Regions from separate parts of the Pantoea sp. Lij88 genome, predicted to be linked through region 2. Evidence: predicted binding sites of a transcription regulator. Region 2 holds the regulator's gene; each other region holds the start of a gene.
What was found. Region 2 encodes PurR, which represses purine synthesis genes. Its sites were predicted from a motif close to CANGCAAACGTTTGCNTG; they were not measured.

Region 1: the regulator PurR is predicted to act here: its motif matches at 2,670-2,687, upstream of PU624_RS20945 (nucleoside-specific channel-forming protein Tsx).
Region 3: the regulator PurR is predicted to act here: its motif matches at 3,083-3,100, upstream of purE (5-(carboxyamino)imidazole ribonucleotide mutase).
Region 4: the regulator PurR is predicted to act here: its motif matches at 1,020-1,037, upstream of rbsD (D-ribose pyranase).

Annotation. Positions count from the first base shown of each region.
Region 1 is NZ_CP118269.1:3,646,076-3,650,717, forward strand. Features, by position in the region: gene PU624_RS20930 (helix-turn-helix domain-containing protein) at 1-275, opposite strand, end outside; gene PU624_RS20935 (response regulator) at 631-1,290, shown strand; gene PU624_RS20940 (sensor histidine kinase) at 1,287-2,642, shown strand; gene PU624_RS20945 (nucleoside-specific channel-forming protein Tsx) at 2,922-3,788, shown strand; gene yjdN (VOC family metalloprotein YjdN) at 3,908-4,345, opposite strand; gene PU624_RS20955 (LysR family transcriptional regulator) at 4,419-4,642, opposite strand, start outside.
Region 2 is NZ_CP118269.1:2,242,183-2,246,824, forward strand. Features, by position in the region: gene rnt (ribonuclease T) at 1-570, shown strand, start outside; gene PU624_RS14260 (Grx4 family monothiol glutaredoxin) at 614-949, opposite strand; gene PU624_RS14265 (C40 family peptidase) at 1,315-2,124, shown strand; gene cydH (cytochrome bd-I oxidase subunit CydH) at 2,170-2,259, opposite strand; gene purR (HTH-type transcriptional repressor PurR) at 2,541-3,566, shown strand; gene punR (DNA-binding transcriptional activator PunR) at 3,563-4,468, opposite strand; gene punC (purine nucleoside transporter PunC) at 4,576-4,642, shown strand, end outside.
Region 3 is NZ_CP118269.1:2,975,642-2,980,283, reverse strand. Features, by position in the region: gene ybbP (putative ABC transporter permease subunit YbbP) at 1-1,354, shown strand, start outside; gene purK (5-(carboxyamino)imidazole ribonucleotide synthase) at 1,431-2,495, opposite strand; gene purE (5-(carboxyamino)imidazole ribonucleotide mutase) at 2,492-2,998, opposite strand; gene lpxH (UDP-2,3-diacylglucosamine diphosphatase) at 3,129-3,845, opposite strand; gene ppiB (peptidylprolyl isomerase B) at 3,845-4,339, opposite strand; gene cysS (cysteine--tRNA ligase) at 4,552-4,642, shown strand, end outside.
Region 4 is NZ_CP118269.1:70,202-74,843, forward strand. Features, by position in the region: gene qseB (quorum sensing response regulator transcription factor QseB) at 1-296, opposite strand, end outside; gene PU624_RS04180 (YgiW/YdeI family stress tolerance OB fold protein) at 459-866, shown strand; gene rbsD (D-ribose pyranase) at 1,050-1,469, shown strand; gene rbsA (ribose ABC transporter ATP-binding protein RbsA) at 1,477-2,985, shown strand; gene rbsC (ribose ABC transporter permease) at 2,982-3,953, shown strand; gene rbsB (ribose ABC transporter substrate-binding protein RbsB) at 3,979-4,642, shown strand, end outside.

The sequences.
Region 1 (4,642 bases), 1.4 Mb from region 2:
AAGGTGCGGGTATAGGCCTGCTGAGTGTCGAAGCCGTAGTTCATCGCCACCTGCAGTATCGCTTCGTTGCTGCTCAGCAACGTGAGCGCAGACTCGGTTAAGCGCCGCTGCCGGATATATTCAGCCAGTGAAAAGCCGGTGTGCTGGCGGAACAGGCGTTGCAGATGCCAGCGCGAATAGCCCGAGCGGCGCGCCACCTCATCCAGATGCAGATCGTGTCCTAAGTTGTTCTCAATCCAGTCCAGCAAACTCCGAATAAACTCGCGCTGATTCATGGTTCCTCCTGTTCATGCTGATGTGCAGTGGAGCCACTCTACCCGCTAAAATTTATCCCTTAATTAGCAGAAAATTAGCGCAGAATTAGCAACGGCGGAAACGGGAGCGGAAAGGCGCGGCCAGCGGGACTTTGGGGGGAATCACGGTCATAGAAAATGACCATTACCTACCTGAATGAGTCATTCTGTGGCAAGGCGGCGAATGCGCGAATCCCCGGGAGCTGACATCAGTCAGTGACTGGGGTGAGCAAAAGCAGCCAACGCCGCCACAGTGCGAAGTATGAAGGCGGAAGGATAATTCTGGGCTAACAATTGGTAAGTAAACTCTCTCTTATCTTTATGAAGGAGATCAGCCATGCGCGTGTTACTGGTTGAAGATGATGAAATGATCGGCGCGAACCTCCAGCAGGCACTGGAGGGCGCGGGCTGGTCGGTCGACTGGGTGCGCGATGGCGTCTATGCCCAGAATGCCTGGAGTGAAGGCGGCTACAGCTGCGTGCTGCTCGATCTCGGCTTACCGCGCGATGATGGCCTGCAGGTGCTGCGCCGGGCACGCGGGCGCGGCGATGCCACGCCGGTACTGATTCTGACCGCGCGCGACACGGTGGCGCAGCGCATCCAGGGCCTCGACAGCGGTGCGGACGACTACCTGCTTAAACCATTCGATTTACAGGAAGTCATGGCCCGAATGCGCGCCATCACCCGACGCAGCCACGGCGCAGCAGACTCGGTGCTGGGTAGCGGCGATGTCCAGCTGGATATGATGACCCGTGAAGTACTCTACAAAGGCCAGCGCGAGCAGCTTACGGCGCGTGAATATGCCCTGCTCTACGCCCTGCTGGAGCGGCCAGGTGCCATTCTGTCGCGCGAGCAGCTGGAAAACCGTATCTATGGCTGGGGCGATGAAGTCAGCAGCAATGCGGTGGATGTGCTGATCCACGGGATGCGTCGCAAGCTGGACAACGATGTCATCCGCAACGTGCGCGGGCTGGGCTGGCGGGTACCGGCGATATGAAACCGTTCCGCTTTATGCGCTCACTGCGCAACAAACTTCTCTCTACGCTGCTGATCATTCACCTGCTGATGATCGGCGGCGTCACCTGGTATTTCTTCAGCTGCTACGGCGATATGGTCGGCACCATGAAGGACGATCAGCTGGCAAAAATCGCTGATGCCTGGTCCACCAATAAACAGATGCCCGCCCTGATGCCGATGCTTATTGCGCCGGACAAGGCGAAGAGCGCTTTTGTGGTTCAGCTATGGGACGATCAGGGCCAGTTGCGGGCCAGCTCATGGCCGGAGTTACAGGCGCCGCTGCAAAACCAGCGCGGCTATCATGATGTGCATATCGGTCAGTGCGACGACTGTGAGTGGCGCATCTACACCCGGCCCGGCATGCCTGGCAGCGAGATCAAAACCATCCAGGTCATGCACAACCTCAGCTACATGAAGGCCTCGATGGTCAAGCGGGCGCTGTCGGCGATCATTCCGATGATCCTGATGATGCCGCTGTCACTGCTGGTGATCTGGCTGGTGGTGCGCAAGATCACCCGGGATCTGCAGGTCGCTTCGCGTCAGATTGCGGCGCAGGAGACGCATCATCCGCACAATGTCTCACCGGAAGGTTTACCGGATGAGATCCTGCCGCTGGTAGCCGCCTACAACTCGCTGCTGAATAAGCTGCGGGAAGCCTGGTCGTCGCAGCGTCAGTTCCTGGAAGATGCCGCGCATGAGCTGCGCACGCCGGTAACGGCGGTGACGTTGCAGCTGGAAAACCTGCGTCAGCACATCCAGCCGGGCGAAGCGAGCCGGCAGTTCAGCCAGCTGGAGGCGGGCGTCACCCGCACCCGTCATCTGGTGACGCAGCTACTCAATGTCTCGCGTCAGGATGACCAGAGCGTGGTGGCCAGCGTTGAGCATATTGACCTGGAAGATCTGCTGAAAGAGAGCATTGAGCAGCTGATGGTGGTGGCGGATAAACGCGGCATCGATATCGGCTTTAACGGCTCCACGCAGTACCGTCTGCAGGCCAGCCGCTCCGAGCTGCGCAGCCTGTTCGATAACCTGATTGGGAACGCCATGTTACACACGCCGGAAGGCAGCCTGGTCGATGTGCTGCTGCATCGGGTTGCGGGCAGGACCGTAGTCGATATTGTCGATAACGGTCCGGGCATGCCGGAATCCTTTATCGAGCGCGCGTTTGATCGCTTTACCCGTTCCCCGGACGTTAAAGCCCAGGGCAGCGGGCTGGGATTATCGATTGTGCGAAACGTCGCACAGAAACATCAGATTCACGTCGCCCTTTCCAATTGCCTGACGCCACAGGGTGCTATTTGTGGTTTGCAGGTCCGCGTCACCCTTCCCTGATCCCGGCCGTTTGATCACGAACCAGACAACGTAAACGGTTGCCTGGTTCCGTTCGATCCACGTCGTTATTGTGAAGTACGTCACATTTTAGCTGAATTGTAATGCAACACTTTTTGACAAACGTGAGCAAAATCTATTTTCTATCGATCTGTTACAGGCACGCTACGCGGGCTGAAGAACTGGCTGTTATTTGCTGTGAAACCCTCATTCCCATCTAGGGACCGATTTCTCTCTGACTGCGTCTGCTGTGCGGCGGTCAAAAGCATGTGGCTGATAATAATGAAATATAAAACGTTGATAGCAGGTGCCGTGCTGGCATGTTCATTGAGTGGTGCTGCGCAGGCCGCTGAAAGCGACCCGCAGTATGTCTCCGACTGGTGGCATCAGAGCGTGAACGTGGTAGGCAGCTACCATACGCGTTTCGGACCGCAGTTTAACAACGACGTTTATCTGGAATATGAGGCGTTTGCGAAGAAAGACTGGTTCGATTTCTACGGCTATCTCGACGTGCCTAACTTCTTCGGCGTGGGCAACAGCAATGCCAACGGCGTGTTCGACCACGGTTCACCGATGTTTATGGAGATTGAGCCGCGCTTCTCTATCGACAAACTGACCGGCACCAGCCTGGCCTTTGGTCCGTTCAAGGAGTGGTATTTCGCTAACAACTACATCTACGATATGGGCCGCAACAGCGATAACCGCCAGAACACCTGGTACATGGGTCTGGGCACCGATATCGATACGCACAGCGATGTCGGCCTGTCGCTGAACGTCTACGCCAAATACCAGTGGGAAAACTATGGCGCAGCGAACGAAAACAGCTGGGATGGCTATCGCTTCAAGGTGAAATACTTCGTGCCAATCACCACGCTGTGGGGCGGTAATCTGGGCTATGTGGGCTTCACCAACTTCGACTGGGGTTCTGACCTCAACGAAAAAGGCGGTTCATCACGCACCAGCAACTCCATCGCTTCCAGCCACATTCTGTCACTGGGTTACGATCACTGGCACTTCTCTGCGGTGGCGCGTTATTTCCACAACGGCGGACAGTGGGCGGATGGTCAGGAACTGAACTTCGGTAAAGGTCCATTTGAAGTGAAATCGACTGGCTGGGGTTACTACCTGGTGGCGGGTTATAACTTCTGATGGTTGCGGGCGGTTGCAACAACCGCCCGTTTAGCAGGAACGCTGGCTCAGGACATCACGCATCAGGGCCAGCTTTTCAGCTGCAGGCTTATCAGATAAGCGCTGCATCTGCCCCGCTTTTAGTTCTGCGGCTTCTCAACGTTGATGCGCCACGGAATGCCGAACTTATCAATGAACATCGCGAATCCGTTCGACCAGAACGTCTCCTGCCACTCCGTTGTCACCTTGCCGCCTGCCGACAATTTCTCAAACCACGCTTTGCCCTTTTCGACATCATTGGTGGACAGGCTGACCGCATAACCGGCATGTTCAGACGCTGGCGGCTTCTCAGTATTGCCGTCGCTCAGCATCAGCTCACCGTCACCGATACGCAGTTGCGCATGCATAATCTTTTCTGGCGGCTGCGGCGCGGCAGACTGATCGCCAACCTGCTCACCCTGATCCGGCATATCACCGAATTTCATTTTAGAGAGCAGCTCTCCCCCGGTCGCCTGCAGGTAAAAGTCGATAGCCTCTTCGCAACGGCCATAGAGAAACAGATAAGGACTGACTTGCATCGTAACCTCTATTTGTCGGGTGGATTTATTACAGTACCTTAAGAGTGTAGACGATCGAGTTTACTCCCTGATTTCACTGACAATAACGGCGGAAAAGTTGTGCCATATAACTGCTCATCGGGGTCAGCGTGGTGTCTTTGCGCTGAATCAGATAGAAGATGGCTTTCGGCAGAGGGTCATCGAGCGCCAGCGCCACCAGCGATCGGCCCAGAATCGGATCATCAATCACGTCGACCGACAGAATGCTGATGAAATCGCTTTGCGCCACCAGGCTGGTGCAGGCCATAAAGGTTTCAC
Region 2 (4,642 bases):
GATGCGTTACTGGAGATTGCCGCTATCACGCTGAAAATGGATGAAGAGGGATGGATTCAGATCGACCAGACGCTGCATTTCAACGTTGAACCCTTTGTCGGATCGCTGCTGCATCCCGAAGCGCTGGCGTTTACCGGTATCGACCCGAGTAATCCGCTGCGCGGCGCAGTCAGTGAATATGACGCGCTGCACGCCATTTTCAAAATGGTGCGCAAGGGCATTAAAGACAGCGGCTGCAATCGCGCCATTATGGTGGCGCATAATGCCACCTTCGACCTGAACTTCATGTCAGCGGCAGCAGAACGTGCCAGCCTGAAGCGCAATCCGTTTCACCCGTTCGCCACCTTTGATACTGCAGCGCTGAGCGGACTGGTGCTGGGTCAGACGGTGCTGGCGAAAGCCTGTATTGCGGCGGGAATGGAGTTTGACAGTACGCAGGCACATTCGGCGCTCTATGACACTCAGCAGACCGCGTCACTGTTCTGCGAGCTGGTGAACCGCTGGAAACGGTTAGGTGGCTGGCCACTGCCCTTCGCAGAAGGCGACGCAGAAGCCACGACATCCGCATAAGGGATGCCGCAATGAAAAAGGCCGACATGCTGTCGGCCTTTTTTTATTCTGCTTCTTTAAACTTTTCTGCAGTCTCTTTGATCAGCGTCTGCAGTTCACCACGTTGTAACATCTCAACGATGATGTCGCAGCCACCGACCAGTTCACCATCGACCCACAGCTGCGGGAAGGTTGGCCAGTTAGCGAACTTCGGCATCTCGGCACGAATGTCCGGGTTCTGCAGAATATCCACGTAAGCAAAACGCTCACCACAGGCTGACAGCGCCTGTACCGCCTGTGCAGAGAAACCGCAGCTAGGCAGTTTCGGGGAACCTTTCATGTACAGCAGGATCGGGTTTTCTGCGATCTGGCGCTGAATTTTTTCTACAGTACTCATAATTGCCTTCCTTAATTCGTCACTTCGTGTTTGTTTATTGTAGCGACTTCGCAGCGTGACTGAAAATGAGATTTTGACCGCTGCCCGATTAAATCGCCATCATTGTTAAGTCCTGCTTCGGGACGCCTGATTTCCTGTTTATTAACAGCTGGTAACAGTTTAATAATTCGTAATAATTTCGTTGATATAAGACGCTGAAAATGTTCATTTTCAGCGCGATTGCGTGGGTTGCAAAGATTAATATTAAAAGGCATTACAGTTTTTAAACGAACTGGACTAGAATGGCCTGGGCGCTGATCCTGGATCAGATTAATCTCAACTTTGTCGCGGTGCGTAGTGGCCCTGACAACTTAACTAATCAACGGACTATGCGTTTAATCATTACGCTTTTCATGCTGGCCTTTGCGCAACTGTTTTTCAACGTCGCTGCTGCTTCCCCGCACGCGCCGGTGAACGTCAGTTCGCATAAAGCAGAAAAAAAGAGTGCGCGCGACGATGAGCGCCGCAAGCGTCGCCAGGTAAAAACGGTGACCAAAAAAACTCGCCTCAGCCCTGTTCAAAAACTCAAAACTAAAAAACAGAAAAAAGTCGAACTCACTGCTAAACAGACGCCTGCTAAGAAGACCTCGCTCAAAACCGCCCGTATCAGCAAAACAAAAGAAAAAAATAAAGAGAAGAAACGCTATGGTCATCAGCGCCAGCTGAAAACGGCTGAGGTTATCGCCAGCGAGCCAGGCACCATTAAGATGAGTAAATCCCACCGTCAGCGCTATCAGAAGGCCCGTGAAACCGCGATGACCAAGCTGATGGGCCAGTTGGGTAAACCGTATCAGTGGGGCGGCACCTCACCTCACACCGGTTTTGATTGCAGTGGTCTGGTCTGGTACGCCTATAAAGATCTGGTGAAGTTTAAGATCCCACGTACCGCTAACGAGATGTATCACCTGCGTGACGCGGCACCCATCAAGCGTGAGTCACTGGAGAAAGGCGATCTGGTCTTCTTCCGTATTAATGGTCGCGGTACTGCGGACCACGTCGGCGTATACCTTGGCGATGGCAAGTTTATTCAGTCGCCACGTACCGGAAAAGATATTCAGATCAGCGCATTAGGGGAAGATTACTGGCAGCGCCACTACATTGGTGCCCGTCGGGTGATGACGCCGAAAACCATACGCTGAGCAGCAGAACAGTCAGAAAAAGCCGGGATAATCCCGGCTTTTTTGTTAGTGCAGAATGGCGGTAAAACTAAAGGCCACAATCATCAGCAGACAGCCCGCAGTGGTCATTAACGCCAGTTTAAGATCGGTACTCATTACATGCTCCTTAGTCACACAATTTGTAGGGTTATGGCATTTTCCCACACGACCCGGTAAAAATCTCGTTTTATCCGTCCAGCCTTGTTAGAATCCCGCCTTTGTTGCGCAACGCGCGCAACTCTGATTCCGTTTGCGCATCTTTTAAGGCGTTTATTCTCCGCCAGCGGCCTGTTTACCGACCAGAAAAGCTGCATTTTTGCGGAAAAATCCCTGAGCAGACGCAAACGTTTAACACTACGCTTATCAAAGATTTAGATAAGCACTGGAGTCCGATTTTCATGGCAACAATCAAAGATGTGGCGAAACGCGCCGGCGTCTCAACGACCACCGTTTCGCACGTCATCAATAAAACCCGCTTTGTCGCTGAAGAGACGCGCAACGCGGTCTGGCAGGCGATCAAGGAACTGCACTACTCGCCGAGCGCCGTGGCGCGCAGCCTGAAAGTGAACCACACCAAAACGCTGGGCCTGCTTGCCACCTCCAGCGAAGCACCCTATTTCGCTGAAATTATTGAAGCGGTTGAAAATCACTGTTTTGACAAAGGCTATACGCTGATTCTGGGTAATGCGCACAACGATCTGCAAAAGCAGCGTGCCTACCTCAGCATGATGGCGCAGAAGCGCGTCGATGGTCTGCTGGTGATGTGCTCTGAATATCCGGACGACCTGTTGCAGATGCTGGAAGAGAACCGCAATATCCCGATGGTGGTGATGGACTGGGGCGAGTCGCGCGCCGACTTCACCGACACGGTGCTGGATAATGCCTTCCAGGGCGGCTATCTGGCGGGACGCTATCTGATTGAACGTGGACACCGTGATATTGGTGCTATCCCCGGCCAGATGGAGCGCAATACCGGTGGCGGACGCCATGCCGGTTTCCTGAAAGCGCTGGAAGAAGCGGGTATCCAGCCGCGTGCCGAGTGGATTGTGCAGGGTGACTTTGAGCCGGAATCGGGCTATCAGGCGATGCAGCAGATCCTGTCGCAGAAACAGCGCCCGACGGCGGTGTTCTGCGGCGGTGACATCATGGCGATGGGCGCGATTTGCGCCGCTGACGAGATGGGGTTACGCGTCCCGCAGGATATTTCGGTGATCGGTTATGACAATGTGCGCAACGCCCGCTATTTCGCACCCGCCCTGACGACCGTACATCAGCCTAAAGCTCAGCTGGGGGAAAAAGCGCTGGATATGCTGCTGGACCGCATCACCAGTAAGCGTGAAATTTCACAAACGATCGAAGTCCATCCCACGCTGATTGAACGTCGTTCTGTGGCTGATGGTCCGTTCCGCGACTATCGCCGTTAATCCTCGCTTAACCACTCCTGATTAAGCGTTTGCGCATCACCCAGATAGCTGAGTAACCAGCCTGTCGCCGGTGATGCGCGATCCTCGGCCCAGCTGACGCAGCAGGGGCTATCCGGGAACGCCACCGGCAGTGTCAGTTCAACCAGATCGCCGCTGTCGAGCAGCGGTCTGGCAAGATGACCCGGTACCATCGCCACACACAATCCCGCCTGCACGCACTCCAGACCGGTCTGCCATTCCGGCACCACCAGCCTGCGCTGGTTATCCAGCGTCCACGTCATACGGCGCGGCAGCGCTCGCGAGGTATCTTCCAGCACCAGTGATGGCCAGCTTCGCAGCGTGTCATCATCGATCTGGCTCGCCTGCGTCAGTGGATGATCGGGCGCGACCACGCAGCGCCAGTTGAGGGTGCCCATATCCCGAAACGCAAAACGCCCGCCCACCGGAATCGCCTGGGTGGCCCCAATCGCCACTTCCACCCGGCCATCGGCCAGCGCATCCCAGACGCCATTAAATACCTCATAGCTGATGATCAGTTCCATATCGGGGAAGTGACGATAGAAATCTTTGACCAGTTGCCGGGTGCGCTGAGGTTTGGCGATACGGTCAACGGCAATACTGAGCTGCCCGCGCCAGCCGTTGGCCAGTTGCTGACACTGACGCCGGGTGGCAAGCATTTTTTTGATGACGCTTCGGCCTTCCCGGACAAAATGCTCACCCGCCGGCGTCAGCACCACTTCACGATGTTGACGCTCAAACAGCGGCACCGCCAGCCAGTTTTCCAGCTGGCGCACGGTGTAGCTGATGGCAGAAGGCACCCGATGTAGCTCCTGCGCGGCAGCGCTGAAGCTGCCCCCACGCGCAACCGCGTCAACCACCTCTAATGCATATTCAGACCACATAATCTGCCTTCAAAAATTTTAACAGCAATCGGCAAATATTACCGTTTCACAGCAGCAAACGCACCTTTTACACTCTGCCGCGTTTATCCTGCAAAAATGAGAATGAGATGTTGTCGAACAAAGGATTCATGCCCTACCTTGCCCTGCTGAGCATGCTCGGCTTTTTAGCCACGG
Region 3 (4,642 bases), 730 kb from region 2:
CTATCGTCTGCTGCTGGCAACCCAGCCGCTGCGGGTGCTGCGGCGCGATGCGGTGGCGAACCTCTGGCCGCTGAAGTTCTATATTCCGGTAATGATCGTTGTGGTGGTGGCGCTGTTAGCGCTGCTGGTCGGCGGCAGTAAAATGCTCTGGGCGCTGCTGGCGGGGGTGATGGTGCTGGCGGGATTACTGGCGTTACTCGGCTGGGGAACCCTGCTGCTGTTACGTCGGCTGGTGGTGCGCAATCTGGCGCTGCGTCTGGCGATCAACCGGCTGCTGCGCCAGCCCGGCATGACGCTGAGCCAGCTCGCAGCCTTCTCGCTGTCGTTTATGTTGCTGGCGCTGCTGCTGGTGATGCGTGGCGATCTGCTGGATCGCTGGCAGCAGCAGTTACCGGCGGATAGCCCGAACTTCTTCCTGCTCAACATGACGGCGGATCAGGTGCCGCAGGTGCGTGATTTTCTGCAGGCGCACCAGATTAAACCCGAAACCTTTTATCCGATTGCGCGGGTACGGCTCAGTGAACTCAACGGGAAACCGGCCGATCCGAAACTGGATAATGCCCTCAACCGCGAGCTGAACCTGACGGCGCTGGCCGATCGCCCGGATCACAATCCGCTGGTGGCTGGCAGCTGGCCGCCAAAAGCGGGTGAAGTCTCGATGGAGGTGGAGCTGGCGGACCGTCTGGGGCTGAAACTCGGCGATACCCTGACGTTCGACGGCGATACGCAGACGTTCAGCGCCCGTATCACCAGCCTGCGTAAAGTGGACTGGGAAAGCCTGAAGCCGAATTTCTTCTTTATCTTCCCGCCGGGTGCACTCGACAGCCAGCCGCAGACCTGGCTCACCAGCTTCCGCATGAAGGCGAATCCTGTTCTGCTGGCGCAGCTGAACCGCGCTTTTCCGGCGCTAAGTCTGCTGGATATCGGCAGCATTATGCAGCAAATCGGTCAGGTACTGACGCAGGTCAGCCGGGCGCTGGAGATCATGGTGGTACTGGTCACCGCCTGTGGTGTGTTACTGCTGCTGGCGCAGATTCAGGTCGGGATGCGTCAGAGACGGCAGGAGCTGGTGGTCTATCGCACGCTGGGCGCGGGCAAACGCCTGCTGCGCACCACGCTGTGGTGTGAGTTTGCGCTGCTCGGCGTGGTCTCCGGCGTGGCGGCCGCAATGGGAGCAGAAGCGGCGCTGTGGGGATTACAGACTAAGATTTTCGACTTCCCATGGCAGCCAGACTGGACATTATGGCTGGCGTTGCCGTTGTGCGGCGCACTGCTGTTATCGCTGTGTGGCGGCTGGCTGGGAATCCGGTTACTGAAAGGGAAGGCGCTGTTCAGGAAGTTTGATGCGGCATAAGGCAGGGCTGAAATAAGGCGGCACGAAGCCGCCTTTGATCTTTATTCAGACCGCACCCGCAAGCGGTAACGGGAAACTACAGCTTTTCAACGGCCCACGCGATGCCGCTGGCGTACTCTTCCGGCAGCTGTGGCACCAGCGCATTCAGCGCCGCTTTCAGCCGCTCTGCATCGCTGTCGGTCAGATTGAGGTGGCCCACTTTACGACCCGGACGCACCTCTTTGTCATACCAGTGCAGATGCACCAGCGGCTGTTGCAGCCAGCTGAGATTCACGTCGGTGCCAATCAGATTCACCATTACCGATGGCGCAAACACCACCGGCTGCGGCAAAGCCAGGCCCAGAATGGCGCGGAGATGCAGCTCAAACTGGCTGATCGACGCACCGTTTTGCGTCCAGTGACCACTGTTGTGCACACGCGGTGCCAGCTCATTGATCAGCAGTCCGGCTGGCGTAACGAAGCACTCCATCGCCATCACGCCCACGTAATTCAGCGCCTGCATGATCGCGCTCAGCATCGATTCGGCCTGCTGCTGCTGGGCCTGATCCGCCTGCGGCTGTGCCACGCTGGTGCGCAGAATGCCGTCCTGATGCAGGTTATGCGTCAGCGGATAGAACACCACCGAGCCATCGTGGCCGCGCGCGCCGACCAGTGACACTTCACCGGAAAAATTGATGCCCTGCTCAACGATGCATTCGCCGTAACAGGCATCCGGCAGCTGGTGCGTTTCATCAGCACGCAGACGCCACTGACCCCGCCCGTCGTAACCGCCGGTGCGGCTTTTCACAATCGCCAGTTCGCCCAGTGATGCAAACACTGCGGGCCATTCGCTTTTGTCCGCCAGCAACTGCCACGGCGCGGTGGCAAGCCCCAGCTGATCCAGCAGCTGTTTCTGTGTCAGACGATCGGCCAGACGCGGGAAAATATCCCGGTTAACAAAGGCCGGATGGCTCGCCAGTTCGCGCGTCAGCGCGGTTTCCGGCCAGCGTTCGATTTCGGCGGTGATCACGCTATCGGCGATCGGCAGGGCAGCAGGATCGGCATCCAGGCCCACCGGATACACCGCGATACCCAGCGGTTCCCCCGCCTGGCGCAGCATTCGGCCTAACTGGCCGTTACCCAGTACGCAAACCGGCTTCATGCATCCACCCGCGGATCGGGATGGTTCAGCACCTCATCGGTCTGGCTCTGACGCCAGTTATTCAGGCGTGACGCCAGCGCGCTGTCATGCAGCGCCAGAATCTGCGCCGCCAGCAACGCGGCATTGGCTGCGCCCGCCTTGCCAATCGCCAGCGTCCCGACCGGAATACCGCGCGGCATCTGCACAATCGAATAGAGGCTATCGACGCCGCTCAGGGCTGCGCTCTGAACCGGCACACCCAGCACCGGGACCAGCGTTTTGGCCGCCAGCATACCCGGCAGATGGGCTGCGCCACCTGCGCCAGCAATAATCACCTGGAAACCGTTACCGGCTGCCGTTTCGGCGAAGCTGAACAGTTTATCCGGGGTGCGGTGTGCAGAGACCACTTCAACATGAAAAGGGACGTCCAGGCTGGAGAGGATTTCAGCGGCGAACTGCATGGTGGCCCAGTCACTTCTGGAACCCATAACAATGGCGATGCGGGCCGGGGCGTTCGATGACATGCGGTCAACTCCTGTGAATAAACAAACAGACCTGGCCGGGCGGACAGGTTTTGAAGGGCACCGAGAATAGCATGAGAAGCACGCAAGGAAAACGGTTGCGTCGGGCTAACGTCGGGGAGATAACCGCAGATTAAAAGTCGAAATGGATGAGCTGAATGCCGCTGGCGTCGAGCTGAATCATGGAACCCCGGCTGTGCCAGGCACCCAGCACCGCGCGTTGCGCCGTTTCACCCTGCAGGCTCAGCGTATGAATCGCCGGGCGATGGGTATGGCCGTGGATCAGCAGCGGCACCTGCTGGCGCAGCATGGCGGCGGCCACCGCATCCTGGTTTACATCCATGATGAGCCGGGATTTGTGCTGATTGGCCTGTTTACTGTCGGCGCGCATCCGGGCGGCGATGCGTTTGCGTATCCACAACGGCAGCGCCAGGAACAGTCGCTGGATCCAGGGATTGTGCACTTTGGCACGAAAGCGCAGATAACCCGCATCGTCCGTGCAGAGCGTATCGCCGTGCATGATCAGCAGCCGATGGCCGTAGAGCGTCAGCACCTGCTCTTCCGGCAGCAGCGTCATACCGCTGGCGCGCGCAAAGCGTCGGCCAATCAGGAAGTCGCGATTGCCATGAATGAAGTAAACCGGAACCGGCAGGGCGCGCAGGGCGCTGGCAATCTGCTGATGCAGCGGATTGGGATCATCGTCGCCAATCCAGGCTTCAAACAGATCGCCGAGAATATAGAGCGCGTCGCAATGGGGCGCTTCGCGCTGTAAAAAATGCAGAAAACCGGCGGTAATCGCCGGTTCTTCCTGACACAGATGGAGATCTGCGATAAACAGCGTGCGCGACATTACTCGCTGACGGTCACTTTCTGGATAACGACGTCATCTTTTGGCACATCCTGGTGCATGCCGCTGCGGCCGGTAGAAACCGCTTTGATCTTCTCGACTACATCCATGCCTTCAACCACTTCAGCGAATACGCAGTAGCCCCAGCCCTGAACGCTTTCGTCACGGAAGTTCAGGAAGTCGTTATCAGCTACGTTGATGAAGAACTGTGCGGTCGCAGAGTGCGGCGCAGAGGTACGTGCCATTGCCAGCGTACCTTTGGTGTTTTTCAGGCCGTTGCTTGCTTCGTTCTGAATTTCGGCTTTGGTTTCTTTCTGCTTCATGCCCGGCTCGAAGCCGCCGCCCTGAATCATAAAGCCGTTGATTACGCGGTGGAAAATGGTGTTGTCGTAAAAACCTTCACGGCAGTAATCCAGGAAGTTCTGTACGGTTGCCGGCGCTTTATCATCGAAAGTTTTGATTACGATATCGCCATGGTTCGTCTGGAAAGTTACCATTTTTGTCGTCCTGTAAAGGTTGTCATCAGTTGCTGAGGTCGCGTTGTCGATTGGCGTACCCCTTTTTGTCGACCGTTCTTATATCATAATTTCCAATGACGCGTCAGCAGCGCGGCGCAGTTGGCTTGCTTTGCGTCGCGCGAGCGATAAAAATACGGCACAATGTCTGGATACTTAAAAGTGCCAACCACACGCGAAAACGGAACCGTTCAATGCTTAAGATTTATAACACCCTGAGTCGACAGAAAGAGGAATTCAAACCCATTCATGCCGGTAAAATCGGGATGTATGTTTGCGGCATCA
Region 4 (4,642 bases), 1.8 Mb from region 2:
AGATAGTCATCGGCTCCAAGCTGAAGCCCTTCGACCCGCTGATCGAGCGCATCGCGGGCGGTCAGTATCAGTACCGGCACATCGTTGCCCTCCTGTCGCCACTGCCGCAGGATATCGAGTCCATCCCGCTCAGGCAGCGAGAGATCCAGAATCACCGCGTCCCACGGCGCGGCCTCCAGCGCGTTAAAGCCCGACTCACCCGAGGTAAACCAGTCAACGCTGAAGCCCAGTTTACTCAGCCCGGCTTTGATACCGTCGCCAATTAAGCGATCGTCTTCAATCAGTAAAATACGCATCACGTCTCCCTGTTCCGATAGCGCTTTATACGAAGCAACTTCCCCACTGTACAGCTGATTTCGGCGAAAATGGCTTATTTTTACCGCTTAAGAAGCTGTTAAGAACTCTATGGTCAACTGGACGTATTCAAACCGAAAACACCACTGAGAAAGGGGTACACCATGAAAAAGCACGCTGCAATTCTGGCCGTCGTTATGCTGGCTTCCGCCCCGGTTTTCGCTGCACAGCAGGGCGGATTTGTTGATCCCAGCGCGCCAGCCGCACAGACGCAGTCAGCAACCGGTCAGGGCGGCTTCAGTGCCGATCACACCAGTGTGGTGACCGTGAAGCAGGCTGAAGAGATGAAAGATGACAGCTGGATTACCGTGCGCGGCAAGCTGGAGAAACAGACCGGCAAGGAAGATTATCTGTTCCGCGACCAGACCGGCACCATGAAAGTCGAAATCGACCACAAGCACTGGAACGGGCAGACCATCACACCTAAAGATAACGTTGAGCTGACGGGTGAGCTGGATAAAGATTTCAACAGCATTGAGTTAGACGTTAAGCAGGTTAAAAAGCTGCCTTAATCTTTTCCTTCAGGGCTGCATTTGCGGCCCTTTTTTTCATCCCCTCTCCCGCCTTAATGCAAATTTCCCCCGGCATGAGCGAAACGTTTCGATGACGATCACAGATTTCTTCTTTGCCCGTTGAGTTGATGGCGGCTTTTCATACACTCCTGACAGCGAAACGTTTCGCTGTGGAGTGAAAAGATGAAAAAAGGTCGCTTGTTAAACGCTGAACTCTCTCATGTGATTGCCCGCCTGGGACACACGGATACGCTGACGATTGCTGATGCAGGCTTGCCCATTCCGGCAGGACCGCAGCGTATCGACTTAGCGCTCACGCCGGGTACGCCCGATTTTATGCAGGTGGTGAATGCTGTCGCACTGGAGATGCAGGTAGAGAGCGCCCTGATCGCGGAGGAGATTAAGCAGCATAATCCGCAACTTCATAGTGCGCTTGTCGCCGTGCTCGAAGCCTTGCAACAGCACCAGGGGAATAGCATCACCATCAGCTACACCAGTCATGAACAATTCAAACAACAAACGCAGCGTAGTCAGGCGGTCATTCGCAGCGGAGAGTGTTCTCCGTTTGCGAATGTCATCCTCAGCGCCGGTGTGACCTTCTGAGGCCGCTATGCAACCTTTACTGCAACTCGACGGCATTGAGAAATCCTTTCCGGGTGTGAAGGCCCTTAAGGGTGCGTCGCTGAATGTCCGGGCAGGACGCGTGATGGCGCTGGTGGGCGAGAACGGCGCAGGCAAGTCCACCATGATGAAAGTGCTGACCGGGATCTACCAGTATGATGCCGGTACGCTGCGCTGGCTCGGCAAAGAGACCCGTTTCAGTGGGCCGAAAGCGTCTCAGGAAGCGGGCATTGGCATCATCCATCAGGAACTGAACCTGATCCCTCAGTTAACCGTGGCGGAGAATATTTTTCTCGGTCGTGAATATGTCGGCCGTTTTGGCCGTATCCAGTGGCCGCGTATGTATGCCGAAGCGGATGCACTGCTTAAACGGCTTAATCTGCGCTTCAACAGCCACAAGCTGGTAGGGGATTTATCGATTGGCGATCAGCAGATGGTCGAAATCGCCAAAGTCCTGAGTTTTGAGTCGCAGGTCATCATCATGGATGAACCAACTGATGCGCTGACCGATACCGAAACGCTATCGCTGTTCCGGGTGATCAACGAACTGAAAGTGCAGGGCTGCGGCATCGTCTATATCTCGCATCGCATGAAAGAGATCTTTGAGATCTGCGATGACGTCACGGTATTCCGCGACGGCCAGTTTATTGCTGAGCGTCCGGTGAGTGAGCTGACCGAAGAGAGCCTGATCGAGATGATGGTCGGACGTAAGCTGGAAGATCAATATCCCCATATCGATCAGGCGCCAGGCGACGTGCGGCTGAAAGTGGAAAACGTCAGCGGACCGGGCGTGGAAAACGTCAGCTTCAGTCTGCGCAAAGGGGAAATCCTTGGCGTGTCTGGTCTGATGGGCGCGGGCCGTACCGAACTGATGAAAGTGCTGTACGGCGCATTGCCGCGTCGCGAAGGCAACCTGTGGCTCAATGGCCGGGAAGTGGTGACGCGCTCGCCGCAGGATGGACTGGCGAACGGCATCGTTTACATCTCCGAAGATCGTAAGCGCGATGGTCTGGTACTGGGCATGTCAGTGAAAGAGAACATGTCGCTGACGGCGTTGCGCTATTTCAGTCACGGCAGCGGCACACTGAAACACGCGGCAGAGCAGCTGGCGGTGGGCGATTTCATCCGGCTGTTCAATGTTAAAACGCCTTCCATGGAGCAGCCGATCGGCCTGCTTTCAGGTGGTAACCAGCAGAAAGTGGCGATTGCCCGTGGTCTGATGACCCGGCCCAACGTGCTGATTCTGGACGAACCGACACGCGGTGTGGATGTCGGTGCGAAGAAAGAGATCTATCAACTAATTAACCAGTTTAAAGCCGAAGGGCTGAGCATCATCCTAGTCTCCTCGGAAATGCCGGAGGTGCTGGGCATGAGCGATCGGATTCTGGTGATGCATGAAGGCCGTATCAGCGGCGAATTTACCCGAGAAGAAGCCACTCAGGAGAGCCTGATGGCAGCCGCCGTAGGCAAGCAACACAGCGAGGATTTAGTGGTATGACGACCCAAACTTTACCGGCCAGCCGTCGCTGGTTTAGCAAAAGCTGGTTACTGGAGCAGAAGTCGCTGATAGCGCTGATGGTGCTGATCGCCGTAGTGGCAAGCCAGAGCCCGAACTTCTTTACCGTGGCGAACCTGTTCAACATTCTGCAGCAGACCTCGGTTAACGCCATTATGGCGGTCGGGATGACGCTGGTGATCCTGACTTCCGGTATCGACCTCTCGGTGGGTTCGCTGCTGGCTCTGACCGGCGCGGTGGGTGCATCGCTGGTGGGCATGGAAGTCAATGCCCTGGTCGCGGTGGCGGCTTCGCTGGCGCTCGGAGCGGCAATCGGTGCCCTGACCGGCACCATTGTGGCGCGCGGCAAGGTTCAGGCCTTTATCGCCACGCTGGTCATGATGTTGCTGCTGCGCGGTGTCACCATGGTCTACACCGACGGCAGCCCGATTAACACCGGCTTCAGTGCCAATGCCGATCTGCTGGGCTGGTTCGGTATCGGTCGCCCGCTGGGTATTCCTGCGCCGGTCTGGCTGATGGCGCTGGTCTTTATCGCCGCCTGGTACATGCTGCAGCACACCCGCCTGGGTCGCTATATCTATGCGCTTGGCGGTAACGAAGCGGCAACGCGTCTCTCTGGCATCAATGTGAATCGCGTTAAAATCATCGTCTATTCACTGAGTGGCATGCTGGCAGCGCTGGCGGGCACCATTGAAGTGGCGCGTCTCTCTTCGGCGCAGCCAACAGCGGGTACCGGCTATGAGCTGGATGCGATTGCTGCGGTCGTGCTGGGCGGAACCAGCCTGGCTGGCGGTAAAGGCCGTATTTTCGGCACCCTGATTGGCGCACTGATCCTTGGCTTCCTGAACAACGGCCTGAACCTGATGGGCGTCTCTTCGTACTACCAGATGATCGTTAAAGCGGTAGTCATCCTGCTGGCGGTGCTGGTGGATAATAAAAGCAGTAAATAACTCTGACCTTACACAGGATAACAAGATGAAAAAGTTAACCGCACTGGCCATGATCCTCGGCGCAACGCTCAGTACCAGCGCTATGGCAAAAGATACCATCGCGCTGGTGGTTTCAACCCTGAACAACCCGTTCTTTGTCTCCCTGAAAGAGGGTGCACAGAAAGAAGCGGATAAGCTGGGCTACAACCTGGTGGTGCTGGATTCGCAGAACAACCCGGCGAAAGAGCTGGCAAACGTGCAGGATCTGACGGTTCGCGGCACCAAACTGCTGCTGATCAACCCGACTGACTCTGATGCCGTGGGCAACGCCGTGAAGATGGCTAACCAGGCGAACATTCCGGTTATTACGCTGGACCGCGTTGCTGCACAGGGCACGGTGGTCAGCCACGTCGCTTCTGACAACCGTTTCGGCGGTAAAATGGCCGGTGATTTCATCGCCAAAAAAGTCGGCGAAAATGCCAGAATTATTGAGCTGCAGGGCATTGCCGGTACCTCTGCTGCCCGTGAACGTGGCGAAGGCTTCAAACAGGCCGCTGATGCGCATAAATTCCAGATCCTCGCCAGCCAGCCTGCTGACTTTGACCGTACCAAAGGTCTGAACGTCATGCAGAACCTGCTGCAGGCGCATCCGGATGTTCAGGCGGTCTTCGCTCAGAACGACGAAATGGCACTGGGTGCACTGCGTGCGC